DNA from 2 places in the Pseudogulbenkiania sp. FW507-F1 genome. Region 1 is predicted to be linked to the other one. Evidence: riboswitches for the same ligand, from Rfam matches in the RefSeq annotation. Region 1 holds a riboswitch; the other holds the start of a gene.
The links. A riboswitch is a leader RNA that binds a small molecule or an ion and turns the genes downstream of it on or off. The one in region 1 is predicted to bind cobalamin.

Region 1 (4,407 bases):
GCGAGGCCGCCTGGTCGCGGCTGGAGGCCGCGCTGGAGGGTTGGTGTATACCTCAAGAGGAGGCATGCACCAACCTTGAACACAACACGCAACGCTAACGACCCGCGCCGCGCCATCCGGCTCGGCCTGCGGGCGAACCTGGCCCAGTTCAGCCTGCTGGTGCTGGTCAACGCCTTCGTCGGCGCCATGGTCGGCATGGAGCGCTCGATCCTCCCCGCCATCGCCGAGCGGGAGTTCCATCTAGCGGCGCACACCGCCATCCTCGCCTTCATCGTGGTGTTCGGCGTCTCCAAGGCGCTGACCAATTACGTCGCCGGCCGTTATGCCGACGTGTACGGCCGCAAGACCATCCTCGTCACCGGCTGGCTGATCGCCACGCCGGTACCGTTCCTGCTGATGTGGGCGCCGTCCTGGAACTGGGTGCTGCTGGCCAACGTGCTGCTGGGTGTGAGCCAGGGCCTGACCTGGTCCATCACGGTCATCATGAAGATCGACCTGGCCGGCCCGCTCAACCGGGGGCTGGCGATGGGTATCAACGAGTTCGCCGGTTATGTCGCGGTCGGCGCGGCGGCGCTCGCCACCGGCTGGCTTGCCGCCCGCTACGGATTGCGGCCGCAGCCGTTCTACCTTGGCGTGGCCTTCGTGCTGGCCGGTTTGCTGCTGTCGCTGCTGGCGGTGCGCGAGACACACGCCCACGCACGGCACGAAGCGCTGCAGCAGCCGGACGCCCACCCCGGCCAGCCCTCGCCCGCGACGATCTTCTGGCGCACCAGCTGGCAGGACCGCAACCTGTCGTCCATCTGCCAGGCGGGTTTGGTCAACAATCTCAACGACGGCATGGCCTGGGGCCTGTTTCCGCTCGCCTTCGCCGCCGCCGGCATGAGCCTGACGCAGATTGGCTGGCTGGCCGCCGTCTACCCGGCGGTGTGGGGCGGCTGCCAGCTCGTGACCGGGGCCATGTCCGACCGCATCGGCCGCAAGGGGCTGATCGTGGCCGGCATGTGGCTGCAGGCGGCCGGCATCGTCGTCACCGCCGGCAGCCTGCGCTTCTCCGGCTTTCTCGCCGGCGCGGTGCTGCTGGGCGTCGGCACGGCGATGGTCTACCCGACCCTGCTGGCGGCCATCGGCGACGTGGCACATCCGGGCTGGCGGGCCTCGGCGGTGGGGGTGTACCGCCTGTGGCGCGACCTCGGCTACGCCATCGGCGCCCTGTTGTCCGGGGTGGTGGCCGACCTGTTCGGCATGGCCAGCGCGATCTGGCTGGTGGCCGGGCTGACATTCCTTTCCGGGGCGATTGCCGCGGTACGCCTGCAGGAAACGCATACGACTTCCCGCTGACACGAGCGCCCCTCATCGCGCGGCACAGCCGGACGGCATCGCCGCGTTTGTTCACAAGCCCGCCGCCCTCACGTATCATCCTGCCCCTAAGTGACGGTGACGGGAACGTGGTGCGATACCACGGCTGCCCCCGCAACTGTAAGCGACGAGCCGGCGCCACGATGCCACTGGAGTGATCCGGGAAGGCGGCGTCAGGCGGTGAAGCGCGAGCCAGGAGACCGGCCGTCACCGATGTCGACACAGGCAGAAGCCGGGCGGGGTGCACCGGGGGAATGCAGGAACCGCCTTGGGCAGTTCGTGCCCTCGCCTGTGGCGACGTAACCAGCTCGAGGGCAATCAACAACATGACGTCGCATCATCCCAGCCGGCCAGGCGGCCGTAGCCGCCTCGTCGGCATACTGGCGTTCCTCTTCATCGCCAACCTGCTCGCCTGGGCGTGGGCGTTTTCCGCGTTCTCGGCACAGCCGGCGCTGCTCGGCACCGCGCTCCTGGCCTACCTGTTCGGCCTGCGCCACGCGGTGGACCCCGACCATATCGCCGCCATCGACAACGTGGTGCGCAAGCTGATGCAGGAAGGCAAACAGCCCTACGCGGCGGGGTTTTTCTTTTCGATCGGCCATTCCGCGCTGATCGTGCTGGCGGTCGCCATCATCGTCACCACCACGGAAGCCTTGCAAAGCCGCTTCGCCGCCTTCAAGACCCTCGGCGGCCTCGTCTCGACCAGCGTTTCGGCCTTCTTCCTGCTGGCCATCGCCCTCACCAACCTGATGATCCTCAAGGGCGTCTGGCGCAACTTCCAGCGCGTGAAGCGCGGCGAGGACGTCAGCGCCGAAGAGATGAACCTGCTGCTGTCGGGACAGGGCCTGCTCGCCCGGCTGTTCCGGCCGCTGTTCCGGCTGGTGACGAAGAGCTGGCACATGTTCCCGATCGGCTTTCTGTTCGGCCTGGGCTTCGACACCGCCACTGAGATCGGCCTGTTTTCCGTTTCCGCCTCCCATGCCTCGGCGGGGACGTCGCTGTGGAACGTCATGGTGTTCCCGGTGCTGTTCACCGCCGGCATGGCGCTGGTGGACACCCTGGACAGCATGCTGATGGTGGGCGCTTACGGCTGGGCCTTCGTCAATCCGCTGCGCAAGCTCTGGTACAACCTCACCATCACCACGATCTCGGTGCTGGTCGCCTTCGGCATCGGCGGCATCGAGGCGCTGGGCCTCCTGGCCAGCCAGCTGCAACTGACCGGCGCGTTCTGGGACGGCGTCGCCCTGCTGAACGAGAGCCTGGCCCATTTCGGCTACCTGGTGATCGGCATCTTCATCGCCAGCTGGGCCGTTTCGGCCGGCATCTACCGGTGGCGCGGCTACGAAGTGCGCTACGGCAAGGCACAGGACAGTCTATGAGAACCCATTACAAACACGTGCTGATGTGCACCGGTCCGCGCTGCACCGAGAACGGCGTCGAGGCCGAGGCCATGTTCAAGGCGCTGGGCCAGACCATCGACGCCTGCGAGGGCTTGCGCGTCAAACGTACCCGCACCCATTGCTTCGCGGTGTGCAAGGAAGGCCCGATCGTCGCCGTGTATCCGGACGGCGTGTGGTACCGCAAAGTCGACGCGGCGGCGGTCCAGCGCATCGTGCACGAGCACCTGGCGGGCGGCTGCCCGGTCGAGGAACTGGTGTTCCACCGCCTGGGCATCGGCGACATCGAACAAGGAGAGCAGCCATGAGCGCCCCCAACCGCGGCGGCATCGTGCTGCTGACCCACGCCGGCACCGACCTCACCGCGCTGCACCGCGCCGAGACCGAGCTGCCCGAGGGCTTCGTGCCGGTGGCCGGTGTCAACCTGCAAACCGTCGACAGCGCCGAGCGCATGGCCGCGCTACTGGCGGGCACCATTGCCGATACCCGCATCCTGGTGGTGCGGGTGCTGGGCCGCGCCCAGACCATCCCCGGCTTCGAAGAACTGCTGAAGGACGCGAAAGCCCGCGAGCGTGCACTGATCGTGGTGAGCGGCACCGGCGAGCCGGACCCCGAACTCGCCGCCCTGTCGTCGGTGCCGCCGGCGCTGCAGCACGAGGTCACCGCCTACCTGCAGGCAGGCGGCAGCGGCAACATGGCGCAGTTGCTGCGCTGCCTGTCCGACCGCCTCCTGATGAGCGGCTTTGGCTACCAGCCCCCCACCCCGCTGCCCGAGCACGGCATCTACCACCCGGAGCTGTCGGGGCTCGCCACGCTGGACGACTGGGCGGCGATCCGCCACCCGGACTGGCCGACGGTCGGCATCACCTTCTACCGCGCGCACTGGATGAGCGGCAACACCCGCTTCATCGATATGCTGGTCGACATGTTGGCCGAACGCCGGCTCAACGCCCTGCCGGTCTATACCGCCTCGCTGCGCACGCTCGACGAGACCGGCATGCCGGCGGCGCTGCAGTTTTTCAGTGACATTGGCCGCATCGACGCGCTGATCAACACGACATCGTTTGCCATGGGCGATGTGAATGCCGACGGCCCGACCGCCGCAGGCTGGTCGGTGGCGGCGTTCGAGCGGCTCGACATTCCGGTGATCCAGGCCATCACCAGCAGCATGACGCAGCAGCAGTGGGAAGCCTCCGAGCGTGGGCTCAACCCGCTCGACACCGCGATGAACGTGGCGCTGCCCGAGTTCGACGGCCGCATCGTCAGCGTGCCGATGTCGTTCAAGCACGACGAGGACGAAACCCACTACGCACCGCTCGCCGACCGGGTCCGCCGCGTCGCCGGCATCGCCGCGCGCCAGGTAGCGCTGCGCCGCATTCCGGCTGAACAGAAGCGCATCGCCTTCATTTTCACCAATTCCAACAGCAAGGCCTCGCAGATCGGCAACGCCGTCGGCCTCGATTCGCCGGCCTCGCTGTTCACCCTGCTGCACGCCATGCGCGAGCAGGGCTACCATCTGCCCGGTCTGCCGGAATCGAGCGACGCGCTGATCCACGAGCTGATCGACCGCGGCGCCTACGATGAGGACTACCTGACGGCGGATCAATTAAGCAAAGCCATCGCCAGCGTGCCGGCAGCGCGCTACGCCGAGTGG
Region 2 (4,407 bases), on a different contig from region 1:
GGCTTCACCCTGCCGCTGCTGCACCGCCTCGGCCCGGCGCCGACCCACCTCAAGGGCCGCCCGCGCGCCCTGGTGCTGACGCCGACGCGCGAACTGGCGGCGCAGGTGGAAGAATCGGTGCGCACCTACGGCAAGTACCTGCCGCACAAGTCGATGGTGATGTTCGGCGGGGTCGGGATCAATCCGCAGATCGCCGCGCTCAGGAAGCCGCTGGACATCCTGGTGGCCACGCCGGGCCGTCTGCTCGACCACGCCGGTCAGAAGACCGTCGATCTGTCCGGGGTCGAGATCCTGGTGCTGGACGAAGCCGACCGCATGCTCGACATGGGGTTCATCCACGACATCAAGAAGGTGCTGGCGCTGCTGCCGGCCAAGCGTCAGAACCTGCTGTTCTCGGCGACCTTCTCCGACGAGATCAAGGCGCTCGCCGACCGCCTGCTGAACAACCCGCAGCTGGTCGAAGTGGCGCGCCGCAACACCGCCAACGAGCTGGTCGAGCAGAAGGTGCACCTGGTCGACCGCGACAAGAAGACCGAGCTGCTGACCCACCTGATCAGCCAGGGCGACTGGCACCAGGTGCTGGTGTTCACCCGCACCAAGCACGGCGCCAACCGCCTGGCCGAGAAGCTCGACAAGAGCGGCATCACCGCTGCGGCGATTCACGGCAACAAGAGCCAGAACGCGCGTACCAAGGCGCTGGCCGACTTCAAGGCCAACACGCTGCAAGTGCTGGTGGCCACCGACATCGCCGCGCGCGGGCTGGACATCGACCAGCTGCCGCACGTGGTCAACTTCGAGCTGCCCAACGTGCCGGAAGACTACGTGCACCGCATCGGCCGCACCGGCCGCGCCGGTAACGAGGGCGAGGCGGTGTCGCTGGTGTGCGTGGACGAGTTCAAGTTCCTCAAGGACATCGAGAAGCTGATCAAGAAAGACATCCCGCAGTTCACCGTTCCCGGCTACGAGGCCGATCTGACGGTGACGCCGGAGCCGATCCTGATGGGTGGCCAGCGTCGTGGCCAAGGCCAAGGTCAGGGGCAGCGTCAGGGCCAGGGAGCGCGTCAAGGCCAGGGAGCCGCGCGTCAGGGCCAGTCCCAGCCGCGTCAGGGTCAAGGCCAGGGCCAGGGCCAAGGCCAAGGCCAGCGCCGTGGCGGCGACGGCCAGGCCGGCAACGCACGTAGTAGCGCCGGCGCCAGCGGCGGCCAGAATGGGCGTCGCCACGAGCATGCCGACGGCGCGCGCCAGCCGGGTGCTCGTCCGCCCAAGAGCAACACCGGTTCCCAGCAGCCCAAGGGGCGCCATACCGCGCCGGCCAACGGCCAGCGTGGCGAGCCCAACGGCAACGTGATGCCGCCGCCGCCGAAAGAGGTGAACGGCAACGTGATGCCGCCGCGCGGCAAGCCCAACAACGGCAACCAGCGTCCGGGCAGCAGCCGCCCGGGCGAGGCGCGCCGCAGCAAGCCGGCGGGCGGTCGCCAGACCGCCGCGCTGTTCGCGCCCAAGCGCGACAGCAACCGCTGACGCTCCGCCCGCGTCCGCGCCAGACCGCTACCCGCTTGCCGGGGGCGGTTTTTTTTCGCCCGGCCCAACTGGTCCCGCTTCCTATGCATTTTGACCGTGCCGCCGGTGCGCTTCTGCTATCCTTAAGCAGCTTTCGGTGTGCCCCGGTCCGGATCGGCCCGGGGCTTGAGGTTTCCCGCCGTCTGGGGAACTTCAACGGGAAGACGGTGTGCCGATCGGCAAATCCGTCGCTGCCCCCGCAACGGTAATCGAGTCAGCGTCGGCAACACGCCACTGGGGTCGCACCCGGGAAGGCGCCGGCGTGGGAGCGCGCTCCCGGCTCGGGAGCCCGGAGACCGGCCGAAGGCGACGACGCTATGCACCGCGGAGGGCGGTGCGCTTAACGTTTCTTCCAGTGTGCCCCTCCCTTACCCTGCCGCGCCATCGTCGGTCCATCGCTGTGCGGCGGCTTGCCGCCAACCGACACCGCGAGACAGGGGGGCCATGGAAAGACCCAGGAGATAGACATGCAGTTGCACAAATCCGCCGCTCGACCGATCAGCCAGTTCGACCCCGCCAGCGCCGCGCGCTGGAAAGCCCGTTCCGCCGCGCTGTGCGCCGCGCTGCTGGGCGCGGTGATCCTCTACGGCGTCGGCTTCGCGCCGGGCATCGCCCACGGCGAGAGCCACGATACGCGCCATACCATGGGCTTCGTCTGCCACTGACCGGCGAAGGGTTGTCATGTTTGCACGTATTGTTGCCCTGTCGCTGCTGGCCGGGCTGCTGGCCGGCGCGGTGACGACGCCGGTCCAGCTGGCGCTGGTCCAGCCGCTGATCGAGCAGGCCGAAGGCTACGAGCAGCAGCTCGAGGCTGCCGCTCCCGCCATGGCACACGTTCACGAGGCGCACGACGCCGTTGCCACCGAGGGGCACTCGCACGAGGCGATGGCGAGCGAGGAGCCGTCCGACGACAAGACGCACCGCGCCGTCGCCACCGCGGTCTCGATCACGCTGGCGGCGATGGGCTACGCCCTGCTGCTGGGTGCGGTGCTGTCGCAGTTCGGCCACATCGACTGGCGGCGCGGCCTGTTGTTCGGCGCGTTGGGCTTCGTGGTGTTCCAGCTGGCGCCGGCGCTCGGCCTGCCGCCGGAGCCGCCGGGCGTGCCCGCGGCCGACCTGCAGCAGCGCCAGCTGTGGTGGCTGCTCACCGTCGCCTGCACCGCCGGCGCGCTGTTCGGGCTCCATCGCGCCTGGAGCCAGCGCCGCCTGCGGTGGGCGGTGGGCGCGCTGGCGCTGGCGGCGCTGCCGCACCTGGTCGGCGCGCCGGTACTGGCCGAGGTGCACACGCTGGTGCCCGCGCGCCTGATGAGCGACTTCATGCTGGCGGCGCTGGCCTCCGCGGCGGTGCTGTGGCTGGCGCTGGGCGGCGTGCTGGGCGGGCTGTTGCAGCGCTTCCCGGTGGAATCGCGCTAACCGCCCGGTTGTCCCGCAAAGAAAAAGCCCCGGAAGCGATTCCGGGGCTTTTTTGTTTTCAAGGTTGGCCGAAGCCGACCTGTGGTCACACCGTGCTGTCTTCCTCGACCGGCACGTCCTCGTGGCCGACCTTGCCGGCGTAGCGCAGCTCGATCTCCTGCGTCAGCTCGTCGATGCGGATCACCGCCAGGCGTACCTTGTCGCCGCTCGCCAGCTCCGGCAGGCCGGGCACGCGCAGGCGCAGCGGCAGGCCGTCGATGCGCACCAGGTCTTCCTTGATCAGCGTCGCGGTCGGCTCGGTGACGCCCTCCTGGCTGAACCAGCGCAGGCACCAGAAGTGCTCCATGCGGTCCTGGAAGGCGAGGTAGGCGCTGTAGGTGGCGTCGAAGTCGCGCAGGATGGCGAACAGCATGGCGTTGCCCTGCTCGAACTCGGGCTTGTCGCCGCGGATCATCGCGGTGAGCTGGCGCTGGTTGACGAAGTCGGTGGCGCGGCGCAACGGCGAGGTGGACCAGGCGTACTGCGCCACGCCCAGGCCGATGTGCGGCTCCGGCCGGGTGGTCATGCGCACCTTGCCCATGCTCTGGGCACGGTACATCGCCGGGATGTCGGCTTCGGCCAACATGCGGCCCCACTCGCTGTTGGCGAGGATCATCAGCTCGGACACCAGTTTGTCCATCGGCGCGCCGCGCTTGCGCAGCGTGATCAGCACCTTGCCGTCGACCACGTTGAAGTTGTAATCCATCTGCACCGGACGCGTCGGGTCGTACTTGCCGCGGCGCTTCTCCAGCGCGTTGGCGAACTGCCACAGCCAGGTCAGCTCATGCTTGAACGCGTAGTCCGGCCCGCCGTCCGGGCGCGCCAGGGTGTCTTCGTTGAACACCTGTTCCAGCTGGTCATGGCGCAGGTTGGCGGCGATGGTCACGCGCTCGATGCGGCTCTCGTAGCCGACCGGCTCGAATTCCGGCGTCACCTCGACGTACAGGCTCACCGCCGGGCAGGCCTGGCCTTCCTTCAGCGTGAACTGTTCGACCAGCTCGTCCGGCAGCATGGTGATCTTGTCGCCGGGGAAGTACACCGTGGAGAGGCGCTGGAACACCAGTTTCTCGATGTCCGAACCGGGCGCCACGCCCAGCGTCGGCGCAGCGATGTGGATGCCGACGCGCTGGTTGCCGTTGGGCAGTGCGACCAGCGACAGCGCATCGTCGATCTCGGTGGTGGCGGCGTCGTCGATCGAGAACGCGGCCACCTCGGCGAGCGGCAGCTCGTCGTCGCCCGGCAGCGTCGGCGCGGCGTACTGGCCGAAACCGGTGCCCTTGGGGAAGTACTCCAGCAGGAAGCCCGCCATCAGGTAGTCCGGCACCGAGGGGATGCCGCCGACCGCGGCCGCAAGCCGCACCGGCGGCAGGTTGCGCTCGCGGCAGGCCTGGTCGA

Region 2: another riboswitch for cobalamin. It lies ahead of AC3WG5_RS14845 (CbtB domain-containing protein); the one in region 1 lies ahead of AC3WG5_RS03140 (HoxN/HupN/NixA family nickel/cobalt transporter).

Annotation. Positions count from the first base shown of each region.
Region 1 is NZ_JBYSWM010000003.1:117,570-121,976, forward strand. It holds gene cobD (threonine-phosphate decarboxylase CobD) at 1-98, shown strand, start outside; gene AC3WG5_RS03135 (MFS transporter) at 76-1,338, shown strand; cobalamin riboswitch at 1,416-1,579, shown strand; gene AC3WG5_RS03140 (HoxN/HupN/NixA family nickel/cobalt transporter) at 1,683-2,735, shown strand; gene AC3WG5_RS03145 ((2Fe-2S) ferredoxin domain-containing protein) at 2,732-3,061, shown strand; gene AC3WG5_RS03150 (cobaltochelatase subunit CobN) at 3,058-4,407, shown strand, end outside.
Region 2 is NZ_JBYSWM010000024.1:25,667-30,073, forward strand. It holds gene AC3WG5_RS14840 (DEAD/DEAH box helicase) at 1-1,521, shown strand, start outside; cobalamin riboswitch at 1,673-1,879, shown strand; gene AC3WG5_RS14845 (CbtB domain-containing protein) at 2,028-2,225, shown strand; gene AC3WG5_RS14850 (CbtA family protein) at 2,242-2,973, shown strand; gene AC3WG5_RS14855 (ribonuclease catalytic domain-containing protein) at 3,059-4,407, opposite strand, start outside.